One region of the Mesorhizobium sp. B264B1B genome, then DNA from elsewhere that is predicted to be linked to it. Evidence: predicted binding sites of a transcription regulator. Region 1 holds the regulator's gene; each other region holds the start of a gene.
The links. Region 1 encodes LexA, which represses DNA repair genes until DNA is damaged. Its sites were predicted from a motif close to TGTTCNNNNTGTGTTCNG; they were not measured.

Region 2: LB547_RS12190 (PA0069 family radical SAM protein) is a predicted target of LexA. The motif match lies at 2,328-2,345, and genes of this name have one in related genera.
Region 3: LB547_RS16925 (ImuA family protein) is a predicted target of LexA. The motif match lies at 2,901-2,918, and genes of this name have one in related genera.
Region 4: LB547_RS18270 (helicase-related protein) is a predicted target of LexA. The motif match lies at 3,045-3,062, and genes of this name have one in related genera.

The regions. Positions count from the first base shown of each region.
Region 1 is NZ_JAIUIS010000020.1:39,465-45,289, reverse strand. It holds gene LB547_RS29100 (AMP-binding protein) at 1-299, shown strand, start outside; gene kynA (tryptophan 2,3-dioxygenase) at 296-1,132, shown strand; gene kynU (kynureninase) at 1,196-2,443, opposite strand; gene LB547_RS29085 (TetR/AcrR family transcriptional regulator) at 2,440-3,117, opposite strand; gene lexA (transcriptional repressor LexA) at 3,585-4,328, shown strand; gene LB547_RS29075 (ComEC/Rec2 family competence protein) at 4,322-5,825, opposite strand, start outside.
Region 2 is NZ_JAIUIS010000005.1:136,121-141,945, forward strand. It holds gene LB547_RS12185 (ribonuclease HII) at 261-956, opposite strand; gene LB547_RS12190 (PA0069 family radical SAM protein) at 1,099-2,253, opposite strand; gene LB547_RS12195 (glycosyltransferase) at 2,404-2,928, shown strand; gene LB547_RS12200 (GFA family protein) at 3,077-3,502, opposite strand; gene moaB (molybdenum cofactor biosynthesis protein B) at 3,645-4,199, opposite strand; gene LB547_RS12210 (4-(cytidine 5'-diphospho)-2-C-methyl-D-erythritol kinase) at 4,186-5,064, opposite strand; gene LB547_RS12215 (hypothetical protein) at 5,115-5,300, opposite strand; gene LB547_RS12220 (S49 family peptidase) at 5,438-5,825, opposite strand, start outside.
Region 3 is NZ_JAIUIS010000007.1:260,628-266,452, forward strand. It holds gene LB547_RS16900 (HpcH/HpaI aldolase/citrate lyase family protein) at 1-523, shown strand, start outside; gene LB547_RS16905 (DUF1737 domain-containing protein) at 579-785, shown strand; gene LB547_RS16910 (hypothetical protein) at 772-1,449, opposite strand; gene LB547_RS16915 (TetR/AcrR family transcriptional regulator) at 1,620-2,249, shown strand; gene LB547_RS16920 (metallopeptidase family protein) at 2,269-2,691, opposite strand; gene LB547_RS16925 (ImuA family protein) at 2,942-3,997, shown strand; gene LB547_RS16930 (DUF6504 family protein) at 3,939-5,414, shown strand; gene LB547_RS16935 (error-prone DNA polymerase) at 5,411-5,825, shown strand, end outside.
Region 4 is NZ_JAIUIS010000008.1:170,752-176,576, reverse strand. It holds gene LB547_RS18270 (helicase-related protein) at 1-2,877, opposite strand, end outside; gene phbB (acetoacetyl-CoA reductase) at 3,596-4,321, opposite strand; gene LB547_RS18260 (acetyl-CoA C-acetyltransferase) at 4,441-5,625, opposite strand; gene LB547_RS18255 (hypothetical protein) at 5,606-5,803, shown strand.

The DNA of each region.
Region 1 (5,825 bases):
CCGGCTACAACATCGCCGGCCCAGAGGTCGAAGCGGCGCTGCTGGCGCATGCCGATGTCGCCGAATGCGCGGTGGTCGGCGCCGAGGATGCCGAGCGCGGCCAGATCGTCGAGGCTCATGTGGTGCTCGTGCAAGGCGTGGCGCCAGACGCAATGACCGTCAAGCGTCTGCAGGATCACGTCAAGGCCACGATCGCGCCCTACAAATATCCGCGCTCGGTAAAATTCATCGCCGCTTTGCCCAAGACGCAGACCGGCAAGATCCAGCGCTTCCGGCTGCGCGCGGAGAAGATCAATTGAGCAAGCCCTACGACCCGTCCGCCGAGGGCGCGGAAATGTCGTTCAAGGAGCGCATGTCCTACAGCGACTATCTGCATCTGGAAAAGGTGCTCGAGGCGCAGGAGCCGCTTTCGTCAGCCCATGACGAGATGCTGTTCATCATCCAGCACCAGACATCGGAACTCTGGATGAAGCTCGCGCTGCACGAAATCGGCGCCGCAATCCGCTCCATCCGCGCCGACCGTCTCGAACCGAGCTTCAAGATGCTTTCGCGCGTCGCCCGCATCTTCGAGCAGCTCAACAATGCCTGGGACGTGCTGCGCACGATGACGCCCAGCGAATACACCGAGTTCCGCGACGCGCTTGGCCAGTCCTCGGGCTTCCAGTCGTGGCAGTACCGTGCCATCGAGTTCATGGCCGGCAACCGCAATCTCGCAATGCTCGGACCGCACAAGCACCGGCCGGACCTCAGCGAGAAACTGGAGGCGATCCTGGCGCAACCGTCGCTCTACGACGAGGCGCTGCTGCTGCTCGCCCGTAACGGCTTCGACATCGGTGCCGACGCAAGGCGTACGGACTGGCGCGAAACGCGGACCGAGAACGAAGAGGTCCTTGTCGCCTGGCAGATCATCTACCGCGACCCGCAGCGCTACTGGATGTTCTACGAACTCGCCGAGAAGCTGGTCGATTTCGAGGATTATTTCCGCCGTTGGCGCTTCAACCACGTCACCACGGTCGAGCGCATCATCGGTATGAAGCGCGGCACCGGCGGCACATCGGGCGCGTCCTACCTGAAGAAGATGCTGGAGGTGGAGTTGTTCCCGGAGCTGTGGAAGGTCCGCACCCGGCTCTGACGTAGCTTTGCCGACTGCATATCGTTATCCCGAACCCGCTGCGCTTTTCTGAGCGACAGGCTCTTAAGTCACCGCCGCCGTGACGGCGAAACGCGCCTCCTGCCACGCGTCCGTGCGCAAAATGTCTTCCAGCACCTCGACAGCCTGCCAGACATCGACATAGCCGACATAAAGCGGCGTAAAGCCGAAGCGAATCGTGGATGGCGCGCGGAAATCGCCGATCACGCCGCGCTCGATCAAGGCCCGCATCACCTGATAGCCATGCGGGTGGAGGAACGAAACCTGGCTGCCGCGCTCATTGCCATCGCGCGGGCTTTCGAGTTCGAGGCCGTAGGCGCCGCATTTTGCCTCGACCAGTTGGATGAACAGATCGGTCAACGCCATGCTCTTCCTGCGCACCTCTGCCATGTCGACGTCGTTCCAGACATCGAGCGCCCCTTTGAGCGCGCGCATCGACAGCACAGGCTGCGTGCCGCAGAGAAACCGGCGGATGCCTGTGCCGGCAGCAAAACCCTGTTCGAAGGCGAATGGCCGCGCATGGCCCCACCAGCCGCTGAGCGGCTGGCGGACATCGCCATGGTGGCGCTCGGCCGCGTAGATGAAGGCCGGGGCACCCGGGCCGCCATTGAGATATTTGTAGGTGCAGCCAACGGCGAAATCGGCATTCGAACGGTCGAGCTCGACGGGCAAGGCGCCGGCGGTATGGCAGAGATCCCAGACAATCAGCGCGCCGGCATCATGTGCCGTCCGCGTCAGCGCGGCCGTGTCGCGTAACTGCCCGGATTTGTAGTTGACGTGGTTGACCAGGATGACCGCGACCCGCTCGTCGATCAGTTCTTCTATGGTCGGCGCATCGACACCCTCGAGCCGCAGCACCGTGCCCGGCCGCGTCGAGGCAACGCCTTCGGCCATATAGAGATCGGTCGGAAAGCTGTCCCCCTCGGCGATGATGACTGACCTGTCCGGCCGCATCCCGAGTGCCGCATGCAGCACCTTGTAGATGTTGATCGAGGTGGTATCGCAGACCACCGTCTGGCCGGCGGCGGCCCCGATCAGGCGCCCGAGTTGGTCGCCGAGTTCGACCGGCATGTCGAACCAGCCGGCGGTGTTCCAGGCGCGGATGAGATCCTGCGCCCACTCCTGCGTGGCGGCCTTCTGCAGCTCGCCGAACACGGCGGGCGAAGCGGCGCCCAGCGAATTGCCGTCGAGATAGATCACCCCCTGGGGCAAGGTGAAGCGGTCACGCATGGCACGCAGCGGATCCGCGGTGTCCATTGCCTCGATCGCTGCGAGATCGGGAATTTTGCTCATGGTCGCGATGTTCCTCGGTGAGAAGAGCGCCCTGGAAACGGGCCGGCTGTTTTGCCGCCCGGGCAAGGGCTGGCCGCATAGAGGCGCAAGAACAGGGTGAACGCCCGGTTCGATCTTTGCTCGATTTCCGCCCGAGGCAGTTCCTCGAGCACCCCAACGATCCGGCGAACCTGGAGATCGCCGATCAAAAGACTGATGTAGATGTCGGCGGCTTCGGCAGGATCGTCACAGGCGATCAGGCCGGCCCGACTTGCGGTTCGAAGCAGGTCGCCAACAAGCGGCATTATGGTATTGCGGCCGAATTGCGCGATCGATTGGCCAAGCGTGCCTGTATCGTTGACGTCGCCGGCCGCGGCGCGATTGAGCGCCACCGCCTTGTCGCCCGTCACGAGGGTCAGCAGGACTGGCCCGAGCAAGTTCAGGGTTTCGAGCGGATCGCGCGCCTGGTGAAGGGCGTCCTCCAGCAGCTTCCTTGCCTCTCCCGCATTGGCTTCGATCAAGGATCGAAACAGGGTCTGCTTGTTGCCGTACCAGTTGTAGAGGGTTTCGTTCGAGGCCGATGCCCGCTTGGCGATAGCAAGCAGGGAGGCGCTCTTGTAGCCGGTTTCCCGGAGCACCGCATAGGCGGCCTCCTCTATCCGTTCGCGTCGCGCGGCCTGCTTCGGCGTGGTCATTGGTGTTCCTCTTCAAAAACCGTACATTATTATACGGTTTCGTCAAGCGAACGGGAAGCAAGGAGCGAGCGAACGCAGCCCATCGCGACCAGTGGTGGTGCCTCGTCGTTTTCCGGCAGGAAGTTGGCATTTTGGTTTCGTTTCGTTCACGAGCCGCAGGGGTTTCTAATCCGCCCAAACGCACCCCGCACCTGCCGGTCACCCAGCTTGCAGGCTTGTGCCAAGAGTGGAGACCGGTCGGGCCACAGGCCATTAACCAAAATAGTTTCAAAGGGCCCGGGAGCGCATTGACGACGGACCGCGCTGGCAGGATGCTGGCTGCGGGAGGGCATTTCGTTTCCGTCGCCTTAACAAATTCATTAAACTTTAAATGGTTGCGGAACACAACTGGAACAGATAGTGTTTGTTCTGGGTTTGTTTTCTGATTCTGGTTCCAGACCCTTCGTGCAATGCCTTTGGGGGCCGCCATGCTCACGCGCAAGCAACATGAACTCTTGATGTTCATCCATGAACGGCTGAAGGAAAGCGGCATTCCGCCGTCCTTCGACGAGATGAAGGAAGCGCTGGACCTCGCCTCCAAGTCGGGAATTCATCGGCTGATCACGGCGTTGGAGGAGCGCGGCTTCATTCGCCGCCTGCCCAACCGGGCGCGCGCGCTGGAGGTGCTGCGCCTGCCGGACTCGATCGCGCCGGGTCTTAACGCGGCAAAGAAGTTCTCCCCGAGCGTCATCCAGGGCAGCCTCGGACAGGGCAGCAGCCCTAGCCGGCAGATCAAGCCGGCGACGTCTTCGCGTCTGCCCGCTGCCGGCAATGACGACGATGCGGTTTCAGCGGTGTCGATCCCGGTCATGGGTCGCATCGCAGCGGGTGTGCCGATCGACGCCATCCAGCATCAGACGCATTCCATTTCAGTGCCGCCTGACATGATCATGGGCGGCGAACACTATGCGCTGGAGGTCAAGGGCGATTCGATGATCGAGGCCGGCATTTTCGACGGCGACACGGTCATCATCCGCAATGCCGACACCGCAAGTCCCGGCGAGATCATCGTGGCCCTGGTGGACGAGGAGGAAGCAACGCTTAAGCGCTTCCGCCGAAAGGGTGCTTCGATTGCGCTCGAGGCTGCCAATCCGGCCTATGAAACACGTATTTTCGGACCGGACAGGGTCAAGGTGCAGGGCAAGCTGGTCGGCCTGATCAGGCGCTACTGAGCGGGGTCGGCGGTGGGCTTTTCGGGTTTACGGTAAGGCGGCAGTCCCCTTGCCTCGCGTGAGAATTTTCGCTGTTCGTGCCAAGGCCGATATGGCCTGTCGACGGCAAAGCTGACCCGTGCCGGTGCCGTCGCCGATTGCCGGTCGAAGAAGACGGCGGCACTTCCCTTACGAGCGAGCTGCCGCTTGGTGATGACGAGAACCAGCGGATTGTGGCAGGGATCGTAGCCCGCGGGGTCGTTGATGACGATCAGATCCGCATAGGAGCAGGCCCTCCAGGCGTCCTTGCGATCCTCCACCTGCGCGATGATCGCCCCCGAGGTATGCCGGGCCATGCACAGGCCCGTGAAGCAATAGAAAGGCGCTCCCGCGGGAAGTTGCGCGGGATCGAAGATGTCGAACTGTCGGTCTCCGCTGTCGAACAGTTCCGGCGCAACGATGGTTTCGGACTTCAGCGCGCGTTTCCAATTACCGACGGTGAATTCGTTCGGGCGCGCCCGGTTGATCGCGAGCTCGCCGCCGCCGATCGGCAACGCCACCAGGCGGGCATCCTCCGAAATCAGCACGTCCGGCGTGCGCGTGTCCGAGACGGTCAACAGGCCGGCGAGCGCGAAGGGAAGTGCCGCCAGCCGCAGCCATGTCGTGGCCATCGTCGCGATGACCAGGGCGATCGCCACCAGAAGGACGGATTGCTGCGAAATCAACCCGACCGCGTCGACCGGCGAGCGTTGCGAGATCCATCCTGATATGGCGATCATCGCGGTCAGTCCCTTGCCCATCAGATAAAGGGATGGTCCATCGAACCCGAACGGCATCAGCAGCGCGCTGGCAACCGCAAGGAACATCACGACCGAAACGATCGGCATGACGGCAAGATTGGCGAACAGGCTGAGCGGCGACACGCGCTGGAAATGCCAGATGGCGAAAAGCGCCGTGGCGCTTCCCGCGATAATCGAGGTCATCGCCAGCCCACCTGTCGCCAGCAGCAATTTTCGCGTCAGCAGGCCAGGCAAGGTCCGTTGCGGCGGCGGGGTCCGCGCTTTGTCGGCTTTGTGATCCGACCAGCCGGCATAGGCGCCGACCAGGGCCGCGGTGGCGGCGAACGACATCTGGAAGCTCGGCCCTACTACCTCGTGCGGCGACACCACGATGACGGCGATCGCCGAAATAGCCAGATTGCGCATGGTGAGTGCCGCCCGATCGAACAGAACGGCGATCAGCATCACCGCCAGCATGATGAAGCTGCGTTCGGCGGCGACAACGACGCCCGAAATGACGAGATAGGCTGCGATCGAGAAAAGTGCCGCCGCGGCCGCGTATTTCTTGACCGGCCGGCGGGAGGAAAAATTCGGGAACAGCGCGAAGCCGCCACGCAGCAGACCCATGACCGTGCCGGCGACCAGCGCCATGTGCAGCCCGGAAATTGAGATGATGTGGTAGATGCCGGTGCGTCGCATCGCTTCATTGATCTCGTCGGGAATCCCGGCGCGCACACCC
Region 2 (5,825 bases), on a different contig from region 1:
CCTGGGCAACCTGGCGGCTTTTTTGTTGGAGCAGTGCGCAGAAGCTGCCAATCTCCCCCCTCGTGGGGGAGATGCCCGGCAGGGCAGAGGGGGGCGCTGTCCCGCCAGCCTGTCAGACAATCCCTCAGACAATCCCTGCGCTGCCTTGCGACTTCTGCGTGAGTAGAAGTAGTTCTGGAAGGTAGCGATCTTTCGCGCCCCCCTCTGTCCTGCCGGACATCTCCCCCACGAGGGGGGAGATCAGCTATATCGCTGCCGGCTCACTCCAGCCCGGCGAAGCTCTCTTCTTCCACCACCTCGGCACCTTCAAGCCTGAATGGCGCGAACGACACGCGGTGCAGCCGCGCCACCGGCCCGTGCGTCTCGATCGCGGTGCGATGGCGGACCGTGGCATAGCCCATATGCACTTCGAAGCCATAGTGCTGGTGATGGCTGCCGCAGCCGCACATCATGCGGTCGCGCATCACCTTGGCGACGATCGAGGCGGCGGCGATGGATTGCGAGCGCTGGTCGCCCTTGATCAGCGCGCGCCCCGTGCAAGGCAGGCCCGGCGGCACGTCGCGCCCATCGGCAAGCGCGAGCTTCGGCTGCACCGGCAGGCCGGCGACCGCACGGCGCATCGCCTCCAGGCTCGCCTTGAGGATGTTACTGCCGTCAATGCCCTCGGCGCTGACCGAGGCCATCGACACGCCGAGCGCGGAGCCGATGATGCGCACGAACAGCGCCTCGCGTTGCAAATGGCTGAGCCGTTTGGAATCGTCGAGGCCGTCGGGGATGTTGGCAGGGTCGAGCACGACCGCAGCCGCCACCACCGGTCCGGCCAGCGGGCCGCGTCCGGCCTCGTCCATCCCCGCGACCGGCCACAGGCCTTCGGCCATCGCCTTCGTCTCGAAGGAGAAATCGGGTTTCTCGACGATTTCGAAGAGAGGCGGAGAATCAGAACGCGCGCGAGCCATGTTGCGGCGAGGTTCGCATCGGCTCTGATTCTCCGCAAGTCCCTCCGGGTCGGGTGGGGCGCCGGACCGGGAGGGCACCGTCTGCAGGCCGGGGCAGGCCGGACGGGATTTTTTCGCCACGGCGGCAAACAGCCGCGGTCGTTCAAAGCAGCATCAACTGCTCCTGGTCCTTGCCGGCGGCGACGAACTGGTCGGTCCGCAGCGTGCGCCGCTCGGCATTGAGACCGAGCCGCTTGGCGGTGATTTCGAAGCGCCGGCCGATCTGCCAGGCGTAAGGACCCGCGCCCTTCATGCGCTTGCCCCATTCCGAATCGTAATCCTTGCCCTCGCGCATCGAGCGGATCAGCGACATCACATGGCGATAGCGGTCGGGATAGTGGCGCAGCAGCCAGTCCTTGAAGATCGGGCTGACCTCGAGCGGCAGGCGCAGCACGACATAGCCCGCCTCGCGTGCGCCGGCATGGTGCGCCGAATCGAGGATGCGTTCCATCTCCTGATCGGTCAGCCCGGGGATGATCGGCGCGACCATGACCGAAGCAGGGATGCCGGCATCCGCAAGCTGCCTGATCGCCTCCAGCCGCTTGGCCGGCGTCGAGGCCCGTGGCTCCATGGTGCGCGCCAGCATGCGGTCGAGCGTGGTCACCGACAACGCCACCTTGGCGAGGCCCCGTTCAGCCATGCGTGACAAGATGTCGATATCGCGCGTCACCAGGGCGGATTTGGTGACGATGCCGACCGGGTGGCCGCGCGCCTCCAGCACTTCGAGGATCTCGCGCATGATCCGGTACTGCTTCTCGATCGGCTGGTAGGGATCGGTATTGGTGCCGATGGCGATGGTTCGCGGCTGGTAACCGTCCTTCGACAGTTCCTTGTCGAGCAGGCGCGCCGCGTCGGGCTTGGCGAACAGTTTGGATTCGAAATCCAGCCCCGGCGACAGGCCCATGAAACTGTGCGTCGGCCGCGCAAAGCAATAGACGCAGCCATGCTCGCAGCCGCGATAGGGATTGATCGAGCGGTCGAAGGAGATGTCGGGCGATTCATTGCGGGTGATTATGGTACGCGGCTTCTCGACCTGCACCTCGGTCTTGAAGGGAGGCAGTTCCTCCAGCGAGTTCCAGCCATCGTCGAAGACATGCCGGCTGACCGGCTCGAACCGGCCGGACGGGTTGATGCCTGCCGACCGGCCGCGGTTGCGGTCCGGACGCACGCGCATGCCGCTCTGCTCGATCATAGCATTGGCTATTTCGGCTCGTCCTGCTCCGAAGGCGGCAATGTCGGCGCGCATGATCGGTTCCATCTTCGCCCGCTCCCAGGGACTGTCCATGTTGTTTCGAATCGCTCTGCTCATGAATTTAATCCTATTTGCCGAACGAGAACAAAGCAAGAACTTTCTATGGTGCGCCGCAAAAACTGGCGCTGCGTTCCGCTTTCCGCTATTCGGCAAATGATGCTCACCGTTCTCATAGAGACCCACAATGACGAGGAGGGCCTCGCTCGCACCCTGGCGACGCTGATCGGCGGCGCGGTCGAGGGCGTGGTGCGCGAGGTCATCGTTTGCGACACCGGTTCCACCGACCAGACCCATCGCGTCGCCGAGCATGCCGGGTGCCAGTATGCGACCGACGGCGTCGCGGCGGCCATCCGGCACGCGAAAGGCGATTGGCTGTTGCTGCTGGAACCGGGCGCGCGGCTGGTCGACGGATGGATCGACGAGGTCGTTGCGCATACAGCGAGGCAAACCATGGCGGCGCGGTTTTCACGCACACGCGCCGGCCGCGCGCCATTCCTGGCCCGTATCTTCTCGGGAAACCGTGCCTTGGCCGACGGGCTGCTGATCAGCAAGCGCCAGGCCACATCCTTGTCGAAAAGAGCCGGCAGCGCCGAGGCTCTCGCTCGCGGCCTGGCGACCAAGCGGCTGGATGCCGAAATCTGGGCCGCTCCGGCAAAACAAGAGCACCGCCCGTCCAAATGATTTTGCAGCTGCTCTGTCTACGTGCGTTGCACATGTGACGCGCAGCCAGTTTCCGATCACGCGGGTGCCGGCGCGCAGGCCGCGGCTGATGATGGAAGTGGTTTCGGTGTCTCGCGGTCCTCGCGCCGGTGCTTCCACGGCGAGCCGGTCATTCGCTAAAACGCATCTCGACAGGCATCCAGCGAAGACGACGTCTGGCTTGACGCTCTGCCTTGCTTTCCGCGTCGTAGTCGACCGGGATCGGTTCCTGACTGAACGACCTTTGATCGTCCAGGGCGTTGATGATGACGATTGCCCTGGCATCGTCCTCTCCGGCGATTGCGGCGGTATAGACACCGCATTCACCGCAGATCAGGTAGTCGGCCGTCCCCAATCCAAAACGGTATTTCTTCAATCGCTGGATGTCCTTGACTGAGATGATCAGCCTGCCGTCCGGATCGGCGACGGCGCGCGAGCCATGCTTGGTACAGAACGAGCACTGGCAGGCGCGAACCTCGATTGTCGATGGATCGAGCTCGGTTGAAAATCGAAGGTGTATGTTGCCGCAATGGCACCCGCCATTATGCACTGTCATCGCGTCCGCCCGTCTTCAACGGCGATGGCCGCCGCCGCGAGACGATACGTTCTGCCGCATCCGGTTTGGAATGGTCTTTCGAAGGCGAAGGCGGTGTTCTGCCTGGCAAACGCGGCGTGAAACCAGCGCCTTGCCTCGGCTTTCACGGAGCCGACATGCCGCGCCGCAGGTGCTCGTCCAGGCGCGGCATGATCTCGACGAAGTTGCAGGGCATGTGCCGGTAGTCGAGCTGCGCCTTCAAGATGCCGTCCCAGGCATCCTTGCAGGCGCCGGGCGAGCCCGGCAGCACAAAGACGAAGGTGGCGTTGACGACGCCGCCGGTCGCCCGGCTCTGGATCGTGGAGGTGCCGATCTTGTCGTAGGAAATGCGGTGGAACACCTCGGAAAAACCATCCATGCGCTTTTCGAAGATCGGCTCCAGCGCGTCCGGCGTCACGTCGCGCCCGGTGAAGCCGGTGCCGCCGGTGGTGATGACCACATCGATCCCATCATCCTTCGACCAGCCGAGCACCTTGTTGCGGATCTTGTCTCCATCGTCGGTGACGATATCGCGGGCGGCAAGGATGTGGCCGGCTTCCGCGATGCGGTCGGCCAGCGTCTGGCCGGACCTGTCGTCGGCAAGGCTGCGCGTGTCGGAAACGGTCAGCACCGCGATGCGGACCGGAATGAAGGAACGGCTCTCGTCAGTCCTGGCCATGGGCATCTGCCTCCGCCGTCATGCTGCGCGTCGCGGCGACGAACCAATCGGGTTGCCGGGCACGGATATCGGCGGCCGCGCGCTTGGCGACGTTGCCGGTCTCGAACAAGCCGAAGCAGGTGGCGCCGGAACCCGACATGCGGGCAAAACCGGCTCCGGCCTTGTTCAGAACAGAAAGTGCCTTGCCGATGGCGGGCTCGATGGCGCGGGCCGCCGGCTCGAGGTCGTTGCGCGTAATCTCCAACCAGTTGCGCAGGCTGTGGAAGTCGACCACGCGCGGCAGCGGCGGCAGCGCTTCATTGTCGCGCCGCGACAGCGCGTTGAATACGTCGGCTGTCGAGACCGCCTTGCCGGGATTGACCAGCACCAATCCGAGCGCCGAGAAATCCGGCACGATCGACAGCTCCTCGCCGATGCCGCGTGCAATCAGCGGCCTGGCCGCCAGGCACATGGGAATGTCGGCGCCGAGCGAAAGCCCGATCCGCGCCAGCGCGACATCGTCGATGTCGAGTTGCCAGCTTGCCGCAAGCCCGCGCAGAACTGCTGCCGCATCGCTCGACCCGCCGCCGACGCCGGAAGCGACGGGCAGGTTCTTTTCGAGCTTGATGGCGACCGGCGGCGTGCCGCGAGGACCGGCTGCCTGCCGCAGCGCGTCACGCGCCCTGAGCACCAGATTGCTGCCGTCGACGGGAACATCCGGACCGTAGCGGCCGGACACGCTGAAATCGTCTCGCTCGGCAAGCGCGATCTCGATCCTGTCACCAAAGCGCGTGAACACCGCCAGGCTTTCGATCAGATGATACCCGTCATCGCGCCTGCCGGTGACATGCAGAGCGAGGTTTATCTTGGCGGGCGCCGGCCACATCCGGACGCGCCGGCCGGATTCCAGGCTCTCGATTGCGAGTGAAATGAGGATCAGTCCTTGGCCAGCCGGTACTCGCCGGTCTTCGGATCCTTCACCAGCGTCCCCATCGCGCCGTTTGCCGTCTGCTTTTCGGTGCGCCGCACCTTGGCGGTTACGCGCTCGGCCTCGCGGATGAAGGTGCGGTAGCCAAAATAAGCGGCGATCCCGACGACGGCGAAGAAAATGATCTGCGGCATATCAAAACTCCTCCCACGCTGGGCCGGCGAAGGGCGGCCGGTCGGGTCGGTTGGCGCATGTCGTCCAAAGGCGGTTTCTGGAGAAAAACGACATGCATGGAACTTCGAGGTTCATGCTAGACGGTTTTGCCGGGTTTTCAAAGCCCGAAGCGCGCCCACAAAGCGCGCTCTTGCGCCGCATCGAGCACGCCGCCGGTGGCAGCGGCGGCAATATCGGGCGCCGAAAAGCCCTTGCTCGAGCCGAACAGCCCGAAGCGGCCGAACAAACCGCGCGGCGCCGAGATCAGCTTGAGTTGGGTTTTCGCCCCGAACCGCGTCTTGAGCACGGATCGCATGTCGCCGAGCGCATCGACAAGCCCAAGCTCCAGGCCGCGCTTGCCGGTCCAGAACAGGCCCGTGAACAGGTCGGGATCGTCCTTGAGCTTGGTGCCGCGCCGCTCCTTGACCAGATCGATGAAGGTTTCGTGCACTTCGAGCTGCAGCGCCTTCAGCCGTTCGATGTCTTCCTTTTTCTCGGGCTTGAAC
Region 3 (5,825 bases), on a different contig from region 1:
CAGCGTGAAACTATGGGCGATGATCGAGACGCCGAAGGCCGTGCTCAATGTCGGCGCCATCGCCGAACTTGGCCGCGATCCTGCCTCGCGGCTTGATTGTTTCGTTGCCGGAACGAATGACCTGACCAAGGACACCGGCATTATGGCGACGTCGGACCGGCGTTATCTCCTGCCGTGGCTGATGCAGATGGTGCTGGCGGCGCGTGCCGGCGATCTCGATATCGTCGACGGCGTCTTCAACGATTTTCGCGCGCTCGATGCTTTCAGCCGCGAATGCACGGAAGCGGCCGCCATGGGCTTCGACGGCAAGACGCTCATCCATCCCGCCCAGATCGAGGCGGCGAACCGCGCCTTTGCGCCGTCGGCGGAGGCGGTGGCCAAGGCCCGCGCGGTGAAGCAGGCCTTTGCGCTTCCGGAAAATGCCGGCAAGAACGTGATTGCGCTGGAGGGAAGGATGGTCGAACGGCTGCACCTTGCGCAGGCCGAAAAACTGCTGGCGAAGGCGGCGGCCGTCGGCGCATGATGTGCCGTGTTGGATTGCCGATCGCGGGCGATGGACTGACGACAGGAATTGAATGATGAAACTCTACCGCTTTCTCACCGCTCCGGACGACGCCAGCTTCTGTCACAAGGTGACGGCGGCGCTGAACAAGGGCTGGCACCTGTTCGGCTCCCCCACCTACGCCTACGACAAGAAGACCAAGACCATGCGCTGCGGCCAGGCCGTGGTGAAGGATGTCGAGGGCCAGGAATACGGGCCGGACACCAAGCTCAGCGACTGGTAGCCCCTCGCATCCACAGCCACGCCGCCAGCCAGGCGATCGATGCCGCAAGCATCGCCAAGCCCAGGTCAAGAGCCAGCTCCGGAACGAACGCACGAAGCGCGATCGGCACCGCGCCAATGAGATAAAGAGCGAGAGGAATGCGCGGCACGCCTCTTGCAACGGCGAGAGAGATTACAAACGCGAGCGTTCCAACCAGAAAAAGAACCGAACTGGCGACCAGAGCCAGACCGAGCGGTCCGGCTCGCAGCTCGACGATGGTTGTGAGCGGAAGCTTCGAAAATACCAGATTGATCACTGCTTCCACGCCTACCAAACTTGCCAACGCAACGAAGTTGATGACAAACGCGATAGTGCCGAACAGCCCCGCGCGCCGGCCAAACGCAAGAAACAGGCCCACGACGAGGCCAAGTGCCAATATCTCGGCGACTGGTGCGAGAAGTTGCGTCAGATCGGTGGTCGCGATGAGCGAGCTGCGTTTAGCCGCGTTGACCAGAAGAATAAGCGCGCTTCCCATCCCGGCGACGGCGGCAAGCCGATAAAGCGTGAGGCTGGGCACGGTCGCGCTCGACTGAACAATCGCGAAATTCTCCTGCTGAAGTTCTTCGGCTGGACTCTGATGCGAAATGACCGATTGCGGGCTGGGTGGGGCTGTTCTGGCGAGCATGTTCGTCTCCTCAGCTGGGAATTCGGGAACCGCGAAGACCGCAGGCCTGTTCCGATCCCGTCTGTAATCACTGCTTACATCCTCTGGCCGGGATTGTAAACGGCGATTACATAAATCGCGGAATCATGCTACAGAGGCGGGAAGCTGCTCCACGGAACGAAGGGAAAGAGATGGCAAAAGCCAAGGCGCCTCATCGCACTGGTTACCACCATGGCAATTTGCGGGAGGTCCTGATCGATGCCGCGGTTCAACTGGTCGAGGAAGGCGGCCCCGACAATGTGAGCGTGCGCGAAGCCGCAAAACGTGCCGGGGTTTCCCCCGGCGCGCCATTCCGTCACTTCAGCAACAAGACCGCGTTGATGACGGCTGTCGCGGAGCAGGCAATGAGCCGATTCCGCTCGGAGATCACGAATGCGGTCGAGAAGGTTGCGACGGACGATCCGATCGAACGCTTTGCCGCTGTTGGAATCGCCTATTTGCGCTGGGCAATTCGAAACCCCACCCACTTCCAGATCATCTCGACACGCAATCTTATTGATTGGGATGCTTCGGAGTCGCTGCGTCACGATAATGAAGCGGTGCGTTCGCTGATGGAAGCGTCAATGGCAGAAGCACAGCGGCGAAACATGCTCCGGTCGGACGACATGGCAGAGACCCAGATAGCCGCGAGGGCGCTCGTCTACGGGCTCGCACGCATGTACATTGATGGACATTTTGCGCAATGGGCAGTGGCAGGACATACCGGGGAGCAGACTGTGCAGAACGTATTAAAACATTTCATCACACTCATTGTGAAATGACGGCCTGACGTAGAACCGGTCACTCGGCTGCCTCTTCGATCTTCTCCATATCGTCGTCCGACAGGCCGAAATGGTGGCCGATCTCGTGGATCAGCACATGGGTGACGATGTCGCCCAAAGTCTCCTCGTTCTCGGCCCAGTAGTCGAGGATGGCGCGGCGATAGAGCGTGATGCGGTTCGGGCCTTCGCCGGTCTGCGGGTTCCAGCGCTCGGCAATGCCGCGTCCCTCGAATAGGCCGAGCAGGTCGAAGGGCGTTTCCAGCGACAGGTCGTCCATGATCTCGTCGGTCGGGAACTCGGCGATCTGGATGACGATCTCGCCGGTCAGCTTGCGAAAATCCTCGGGCAGATGGGCGTAGGCCTCCAGCGCCAGGAACTCGATCTCGTCCATCGACGGCGAAAGCTGGTCGTGCCAAATGCGGGTCTTGTAGATGCGGGCCATGCTTTGTCCTTTGATCCCGGCATATAGGCTTTTGGGCCACAATCGGCAAATGACGCGGCGGCCAACCCCAGGATTGCTTACGGCACCGGGAGCCGTTTCGCATGGCTTGAGGCGCGGCCGGCTGTCCGACCAATGTTGGCCCTCTTATCGGAGAGGAATAAATTCCCCCATGAGTCTGCTTGACTCTTCGGGTCGCCTCTGGAATCTATAAGAACATAACAGGAACAATTGTGAGTGGACACTGACCGTCATGGCGATGAGCGCCGTGGCGCGGGAGACTGTTTTTGCCCTGCGCCGCCAGATCGCGAAGATCGAGGGAACGCTGCCCGAGCGCCTGCAGGCGCCGGCCGGCGCGGTTTCCGACGCCGGCATGGCCGCCGCGGACCGCACCGTGGTCCGGCGCGGCATCGCCGTAGCCAGGCCGGATGCTTTCCTGCGCACCGGCATCGGCCGGCTCGATGCCGCCCTCGGTGGCGATTGGGGCGGCGATTTGGGCGGCGGCCTGCCGAAAGCGGCCTTGAGCGAAATCCATGGCGTCGAGACCCGCGATGCCGGAGCGGTCGCCGGCTTCGCCCTGTCGCTCGCCAGCCTGATCCTCAAGCCCAGCCTGATCCTCAAGCAAGGGCCGCGATTGCCGGTGCTGTGGATCGGCACCCAGGAGGTTTTTCGCGAGGCGGGCTTTCCCTATGCCCGGGGCCTTCACGCCGCCTTCGGCATCGAGCCGGAGCAATTGCTGTTTTCCGAGGCGCCAAGGCTCGCCGATGCGCTGTGGGTCGCCGAGGAGGCGGCCCGCATGACGGCGCTCGCCGCCGTCATCCTTGAAGTCCGCGGCAATCCGCAGCGGCTGGACCTGACCGCGACGCGCCGGCTGCACGCCCGCGCGCAGAGCGCCGGCCGGCCGGTCTTCCTGCTGCGGCAGGCGGCCGAACCCGAACCGACGGCGGCGCCCGTCCGCCTCATCGTCTCGCCGGCGCCGGCAGGGCCGCGCGACACGGTCGCCGGGCCGCTTGCCGGCTCGATCGGCCGCCCCGCCTTCACCATCAGCATCGGCAAGAGCCGCACGGCCCTGCCAGGACAATTCATATTGGAGTGGAACCCCGATGAACGCATATTCGATGAAAGACGGATTGGGGAAGAACGAGCAAAGAATCCTGTCCCTGTGGTTTCCCTATCTCGCGGCCGAACGGATCCTGCGGCAGCGCCTGGGGCGGTCCTGGCGTTCCCGGCCATCGGATCACCGGCCGCTGGTGATCAGCCATCGCGACAGCAACGCGCAGCGCATCTTAGCCCTCGACGAGCGGGCTGAGGCGCTGCATCTGAAGCCCGGCATGGGCATCGCCGATGCGCGCGCCATGCATCCGTCGATCGACATAATGGAGGCCGATGCCGAAGCCGACCGGCGCCTGCTCGAAGGCCTTGCGGACTGGTGCGACCGCTATACCCCGCTGGTGGCGCTCGACGGGACCGACGGCCTGTTTCTCGACGTCACCGGCTGCACCCATCTTTTCGGCGGCGAACGCGCCATGCTGGACGAGATCCTGTCGCGCTTCTTCCATCAGGGCTTCGACGTCCGTGCCGGCCTTGCCGCGACACCCGGCGCCGCCGGGGCGGCGGCGCGGTTCTGCGGCGACCGCATCGTTGCCGGCGGCGAGGAGGAAGCGCTCCTGGCGCCCTTGCCGCTGGCGGCGCTACGCATCGCGCCGGAAACCCGCGCCAGCCTGGAAAGTGTTGGCCTGCGCACGGCGGGCGCGGTGATGGCCGCGCCGCGCGCGCCGCTCGCCCGCCGCTTCGGTGCCTCCCTGCTCTTGCGCCTCGACCAGGCGCTCGGCCGTCTCGACGAGGCGGTGTCGCCGCGCCTGCCCGTCGCGCCGCTTTCGGTCGAACGCCATTTGGCCGAGCCCGTCACGCTGACAGAGGACATAGAACGGCTGGTGGGCATGCTGGCGACGACCCTGAAGATCGACCTCGAGCGGCGCGGCGAAGGCGCGAGAGGCCTGGCGCTGCTCTTGTTCCGCGTCGACGGCGCCGTCAGCCGCATCGCGCTCGGCACGTCGCGACCGATGCGCGAACCCCGGCTGATCCAGAAATTGTTCCATGAGCGGCTGGCCGCCCTCGAGCAGCATATCGATGCCGGCTATGGCTTCGACCTGGTGCGGCTTTCGGTGCTGGCGGCGGCGGCCTTCGACATGCCGCAGGCCGACCTGACAGGCAAAACGACCGACGACGGCGCCGATATCGCGCTGTTCGCCGACCGCATCCGCGCCCGGCTCGGCGAGGGCGCGGTTCTCAAGCCGGTCGTCGTGGAAAGCCATCTGCCCGAGCGTGCCGTCGCCACCATCCCCTTCACGGAAACCCCGCGCCGCATCACGCCGCCGAAGAAACCGGACAGGATGCAGGCGCCGATGACCATCTTCCCGCCGGAGCGGCCGATCCGGCTTTTCCGCTCGCCCGAGCCGATTGAGGTGCCGGCCACCGAAATGCCCGAGGGACCGCCGCTGAATTTCCGCTGGCGGCGTGCGCTCTACAGGGTCGCCCGCGCCGAAGGCCCTGAACGCATCGCGCCGGAATGGTGGCGTGAATTTTCGAGCGACGAAGCGGCGTCGACACGCGACTATTTCCGCATCGAGGATGCCGACGGCCGCCGCTACTGGCTCTACCGGCAAGGTCTCTATGGCGGCTCTGAAATCCCGCCGCGCTGGTTCCTGCACGGGGTCTTCGCATGAACGCGCTGACCGCCATTCCCTATGCGGAATTCGGCATCCAGTCGAATTTCTCGTTCCTGCGCGGCGCCTCCAAGCCGGAGGAGCTGGTGGTCGCGGCCAAGCTCATGGGGTTCTCCGCGATCGGGCTCGCCGACCGCAACACGGTGGCGGGTGTGGTGCGCGCCTGGCAGCAGGCCAAGGTCGAGACGCTTGCCTACCACCCCGGCAGCCGGCTGGTTTTTTGCGACGACACGCCTGATATTCTCGCCTATCCGCAGAACCGCAAGGGCTGGGGGCATCTGTGCCGCATGCTCACGCAAGCCAATCTGCGCGAGGAGAACGAAAAGGGCGCGACCCTTCTGCGGCGCGACGACCTTCTCGAATGGGGGGATCTGATGTCGCTGTCGGTCCTGCCCGACCTGGCGGCGGGGG
Region 4 (5,825 bases), on a different contig from region 1:
CACGCCGGCTTCATCCTGTCCCTGTTGGGGAGCGTCGGCGCTGTCACCCCCCTCGCTTCGCTCCGCGACCTCCCCCGTCGAGGGGGAGGTGAGAGCGTCGGCGCTTTCGGCGGCAGAAGTCTCAGGCACGGCTTCTGCTACAGGCGCAACCTCTTGCGTCGCTTCGGCTGGAACTTCGGGTTGTTCTTCCGCAACAGTTTCGGCCGCTTCCGCAATGGGTTCAGCAGGAATTTCGACGGCGGTCTGGGCAGTCGCAGTTTGCGGATCTTCCGCCGATGTGTCCTCAGGCGTGTCCGTCGCAGCCGCCTCCGCCGCCTTGGCCTGCTCGGCGCGCGCGGCCTCTTCCGCTGCCAGCTTGGCCGCCACGGCTTCCCGGGCGGCATTGTCCTGCGCTTCCAGCCGTGCCTTGACTTCGGCCGCCGGCTTCGGCTCGGCACGGTAGCCAAGACCTTTCAGGATTTCTTCCATGTCATCGGCCGTGGCGCCGAGAATCGACATCATCGGCGGCGTCACCATGAAAGACTGGCCGTCATAGGCGCCATCCGGACGCTGGCCGAGGCCGGGCTTCCAGTTGGTCGCCGGGCGGATCAGGTCGGCCAGCCGTTCCAGAATGTCGATGCGCACGGCGCGGCGGCCGAGATTGCGGTAGCCGGCAAGCTTGTAGAAGGCCTTGTCGAAAGCCGGATCGATGACCACCGAGGTGCGGCCCGATGCCAGCGCATGGACGACGTCGCCGAAGCCGGGCTTGTCCTTGCCGTCGTTTTTCAGCGCCCACAGCAACGTCACCAATCCCGCGGGCGCCGGCTTGATCAGCGCCGGCACGAAGACATGATAGGCGCCGAAGCGCACGCCCAGCCGGCGCAATGCCGCGCGGCCTTCCTGGTCGAGCGACTTCATCTCCTCGGCGATGTCGCGGCGATTGATAAGGCCGAAATTCTCGACCAGCTGGAAGGCGATGCCGCGGCCGATACCCGATATCTGCTCGGCATTCTTCAAATCGACCAGCGGCTTCAGCAGGGATTCGATCTGGAAATTGACGAAGCGCTCGGCACGCGCCGCGACCTTGTCACGCGCCGGGCCGGTCAGCTGTTCATCGGCCAAAAGCACCAGGCGCGGCTTCAGCGCGTCCTCGCCGGCAACAAGCGTGCCGATCGGCGCGCCGATCCAGCGCAGCGTGCCGTCGGAACCGAGCGCGATGTCGCCATTGGCGCAGGCGCCGAAGCGTTCGGCGCGTGCCTCGAACTCCGCCGCCAGCGCCTTCTGGGCGGCCGCGCGCACGGCCTTGGCGTCTTCGCCGCCAGCGCTCTGATCGGCGGTGAAACGGAACCCCTGCAACTCGCCGACATGGTGGCCTTCGACGAGGACGGTTCCGGTTGGGCTTATTTCGGCTTCAGGCATGGTATTTTCTCTAAGGCGCCGCATGAGGACGGAAGTCCTGCGGTCTACGAAGCGTTTCGTCAACCGCTCATGCAGCGCATCCGACAATCTGTCTTCGATTTCGCGCGTCTTTTCCTGCCAGTGTGCCTGATCGGCCAGCCAGCCGGGCCGGTTCGACACGAATGTCCAGGTGCGGATCTGGGCGATGCGATGCGACAGCGTATCGATGTCGCCCTCGGTGGTGTCGGCGCGGCGCACCTGCTCGGCCATGTAATTCTCGTCGACATGGCCATGCCTGGCGAGGTCCATGTAGATCGACGCAATGAGGTCGGCGTGCTGGGCCGGCGCTATCTTGCGGTAGTCGGGGAGCGCGCAGGCCTCCCACAGCAGCGCGACGCGCCTTGCGTCGGTGGCGAGCGCCCTGATGTCCTCGTCACGCGACAGGTGCTCAAGCGCCTGCGCATCGACTGCCGGCAGCGCACGGGTCAGGCCCTCCACCGGGGCATTGGTCTCGATCGAGCGCTTCAGCGCGTCGAGGCTGGCGAAATTGAAACGCGCTGTGCGCCACTGCAGAACCTTCACGGGGTCGAAGTCGTGGCTTTCGATCTTCTTGACCAATTCCTCGTCCAGCGGGTCGACCTGGCCGGTGACGCCAAAGGTGCCGTCGCGCAGGTGCCGGCCGGCGCGCCCGGCGATCTGGCCAAGTTCGGCCGCCGTCAGGTTGCGATACTGATAGCCGTCGAACTTGCGGTTCTGGGCGAAGGCGACATGGTCGAGATCGAGGTTAAGGCCCATGCCGATGGCATCGGTCGCGACGAGATAATCGACGTCGCCCGACTGAAACAGCGCCACCTGGGCGTTGCGGGTGCGGGGCGAGAGCGCGCCAAGCACGACGGCCGCACCGCCCTGCTGGCGGCGGATCAGTTCGGCGATGGCATAGACCTCGTCGGCGGAGAAGGCGACGATCGCTGTGCGCCGGGGCAAGCGGGTCAGCTTCTTCGAACCGGCATAGGCCAGATGTGACAGCCGCGGTCGTGTCACCACCGAGACGCCTTTCAACAGGCGCTGCAAGATGCCGTGCATGGTGGCGGCGCCGAGCAGCAGCGTCTCCTGGCGGCCGCGCAGATGCAGGATGCGGTCGGTGAAGATGTGGCCGCGCTCGAGGTCCCCGGCAAGCTGCACCTCGTCGATGGCGACGAAGGCGGCATCGGTCTCGCGCGGCATGGCTTCGACGGTACAGACCGAATATCTGGCGCCTGGCGGCTGGATCTTCTCCTCGCCGGTGATGAGCGCCACCTTGTGGGCACCGACCTTTTCGCAGACGCGGGTATAGACCTCTCGCGCCAAGAGCCTGAGCGGCAGGCCGATGATGCCGCTTTCATGCGCCACCATGCGCTCGATGGCGAGATGGGTCTTGCCTGTGTTGGTCGGCCCAAGCACGGCAGTCACGTCGCGACCCGACAGGATCAGCGGCTCGGTGGGTTTCGGATGGATGTTCATCGGCTCGGAAATAAGGCTTTCTGGCCTCTCATTGTCGGGAGCACGCCTCGGGTGGCGCGTATGACAGGCGACACATAGGGATTTCAGGCGCGAAGCGAAAGCGGAATGTTCCGCTGGCGGCTCGAAGCCGCCTTCGTCAAGCTTCGGTTCGGCTGCTGATTAAGGGTTGGAACGAGTCTGGAACGAATCGGCGACGAATCGCTGACTCGCCCGGATTCATGTTTTGTTCACGGCTAGATGTGGAGTTGTGGCTGATGATTCTCACCACATGCTGAATCACGGAATTGGCCCGTTTCATGCTAGGCGAGAGCCGCCGTTAACTTTCGCCGGCAAAGCCGTGTGGCAGCCCGCCTTGCTTCATCCAAGCTTATGAAATTGTTGAACTTTCTTAATAGAAATTAACAGTTTGACAGGCGATTGCGACTGCTCTCGTTAACATTGCGGCCAAACATGGAACGAAAGGGCGACGAATCGGCGATGTCGGGATTTTCCCTGTTTGTTCACGACAAGATGTAGTGTTGCGCACAGGTTTTCCACCGACAATGCACAGCTTGTCCAGGTAGTTTTGCACAATACCCGCTGCCGCCATTAACCTTTGCGTGCCGGATTGGAACAGCAGACCGACAGCCGTCATCGGACGGCGTCACGGACATCCGAAGCGGATGGCGAACGAGCCCCCTTTCAATCGGCACCGGGAAGCCGGCAGCCCGGCGAGACCTCAGGCGAAGTACTGGCCGCCATTGGCGGTGATGGTCGATCCCGTGATGAAGCCGGCGTCCTCGGAGGCGAGGAAGACGACGCAGCGCGCGATCTCCTCCGGCTCGCCGAGGCGCCCGACCGGGATTTGCGGGATGATGCGTTCGTTGAGCACCTTCTCGTCGATCGCCCGGACCATTTCGGTGGCGATATAGCCTGGGCAGATGATGTTGACGGTGATGCCCGCGCGGGCTCCTTCCTGGGCCAGAGCCTTCGAGAAACCGATGTCGCCGGCCTTGGCCGCGGAGTAGTTGACCTGGCCGGCCTGGCCCTTCTGGCCATTGATGGAGGAGATGGTGATGACGCGGCCGAACTTGCGGTCGCGCATGCCGCTCCACAGCGGATGCGTCATGTTGAAAACGCCGGAGAGATTGGTGTCGATGACCTCCTTCCACTGCTCACGCGTCAGCTTGTGGAACATTGCGTCGCGCGTGATGCCGGCATTGTTGACCAGCACCGCGACCGGGCCCAGATCGGCCTCGACCTGCTTGATGCCGGCGGCGCAGGCGTCGTAGTCGGCGACCGACCATTTGTAGGTCTTGATGCCGGTTGTGGCCGTGAACTTGCTCGCCGCCTCATCATTGCCGGCGTAGTTGGCGGCAACCGAATAGCCGGCTTCCTTCAGCGCCATCGATATTGCCGCGCCGATGCCGCGCGATCCGCCCGTGACGATTGCAACCTTGGTCATGCGCTCCCTCCCTTTGGTTGGGAGAGTGAACAGGGAGTAGCGAATGACGAGCAGGGATCAGATATCCCATTGCGCCGACGCCGTTCTTCCCTATTCGCTACTCCCCATTCACTTCTCTTTTAGAGCGCTTCGACGCACATGGCGACGCCCATGCCGCCGCCGATGCACAGGGTGGAGAGACCCTTCTTGGCACCTCTTCGGCGCATCTCGTGGACCAGCGTGTTGAAAATGCGCGCGCCAGAGGCGCCGATCGGATGACCGATGGCGATGGCGCCGCCATTGACGTTGACGATCGAGGGATCCCAGCCCATGTCCTTGTTGACCGCGCAGGCCTGCGCGGCGAAAGCCTCGTTGGCCTCGATCAGGTCGAGATCGCCGACCGACCAGCCGGCCTTTTCCAGCGCTTTTCGCGAGGCGGGAATCGGACCGGTGCCCATGATCGCCGGGTCAACGCCCGCGGTCGCCCAGGAGACGATGCGCGCCAGCGGGGTGATGCCCCGCCTGGCAGCTTCCGCTTCGCTCATCAAAAGCGCGCCGGCGGCGCCGTCGTTGATGCCGGAGGCATTGGCGGCGGTCACAGTGCCGTCCTTGTCGAAGGCCGGCTTCAGTTTGGTCATGGCATCCAGCGTCGCGCCATGGCGGATGTATTCGTCCTGGTCGACAATTGTATCGCCCTTCTTGCCCTTGATGGTGAAGGCGACGATCTCGTCCTTGAACCGGCCGGCCTTCTGCGCGGCCTCGGCCTTGTTCTGCGAGGCCAGCGCGAACTGGTCCTGGTCCTCGCGGGTGATCTGGAACTGGCGGGCGACGTTCTCGGCCGTGTTGCCCATGTGATAGCCATTAAAGGCATCCCACAGTCCATCCTTGATCATGGTGTCGATCATCTTGTAGTCGCCCATCTTGACGCCAGCGCGCAGATGCTGGGCGTGCGGCGACATCGACATCGATTCCTGGCCGCCGGCGACAACCACCTTGGCATCGCCGGTGGCGATCTGCTGCATGCCGAGCGCGATGGCGCGCAGGCCCGAGCCGCACACCTGGTTGAGGCCCCAGGCGGTGGTCTCCCTGGGCAGCCCGGCGAGGATCGAAGCCTGGCGGGCGGGGTTCTGCCCTTGGGCCGCGGTCAGCACCTGGCCAAGAATGACCTCGTCGACTTCGGCCGCCTCGACGCCGGCGCGCGACAACAATTCCCTTACGACGACGGCGCCAAGCTCGTGAGCCGGGGTGGCGGCGAAAGCGCCGTTGAAGGAACCGACCGGTGTGCGCGCCGCGCTGGCGACGACGATGGCATTGGAAGCGGGCATTCTGTTCTCCAAACTTCAAGCTGATGTTCTGTCATTGAAGACTTTTCTTGCCCTTTCCCAACCCCGAGTCAAACCGGAAATCGGCAGGGCACCCATGCGTCGCAAGCAAGCTGCGCATGGCCGCGACATCAAGCTGTCCGCTGCTGCGCAGCATATTTCACCGGCCATGCAGCGATAATTAATCCCGCACTGCACAAACT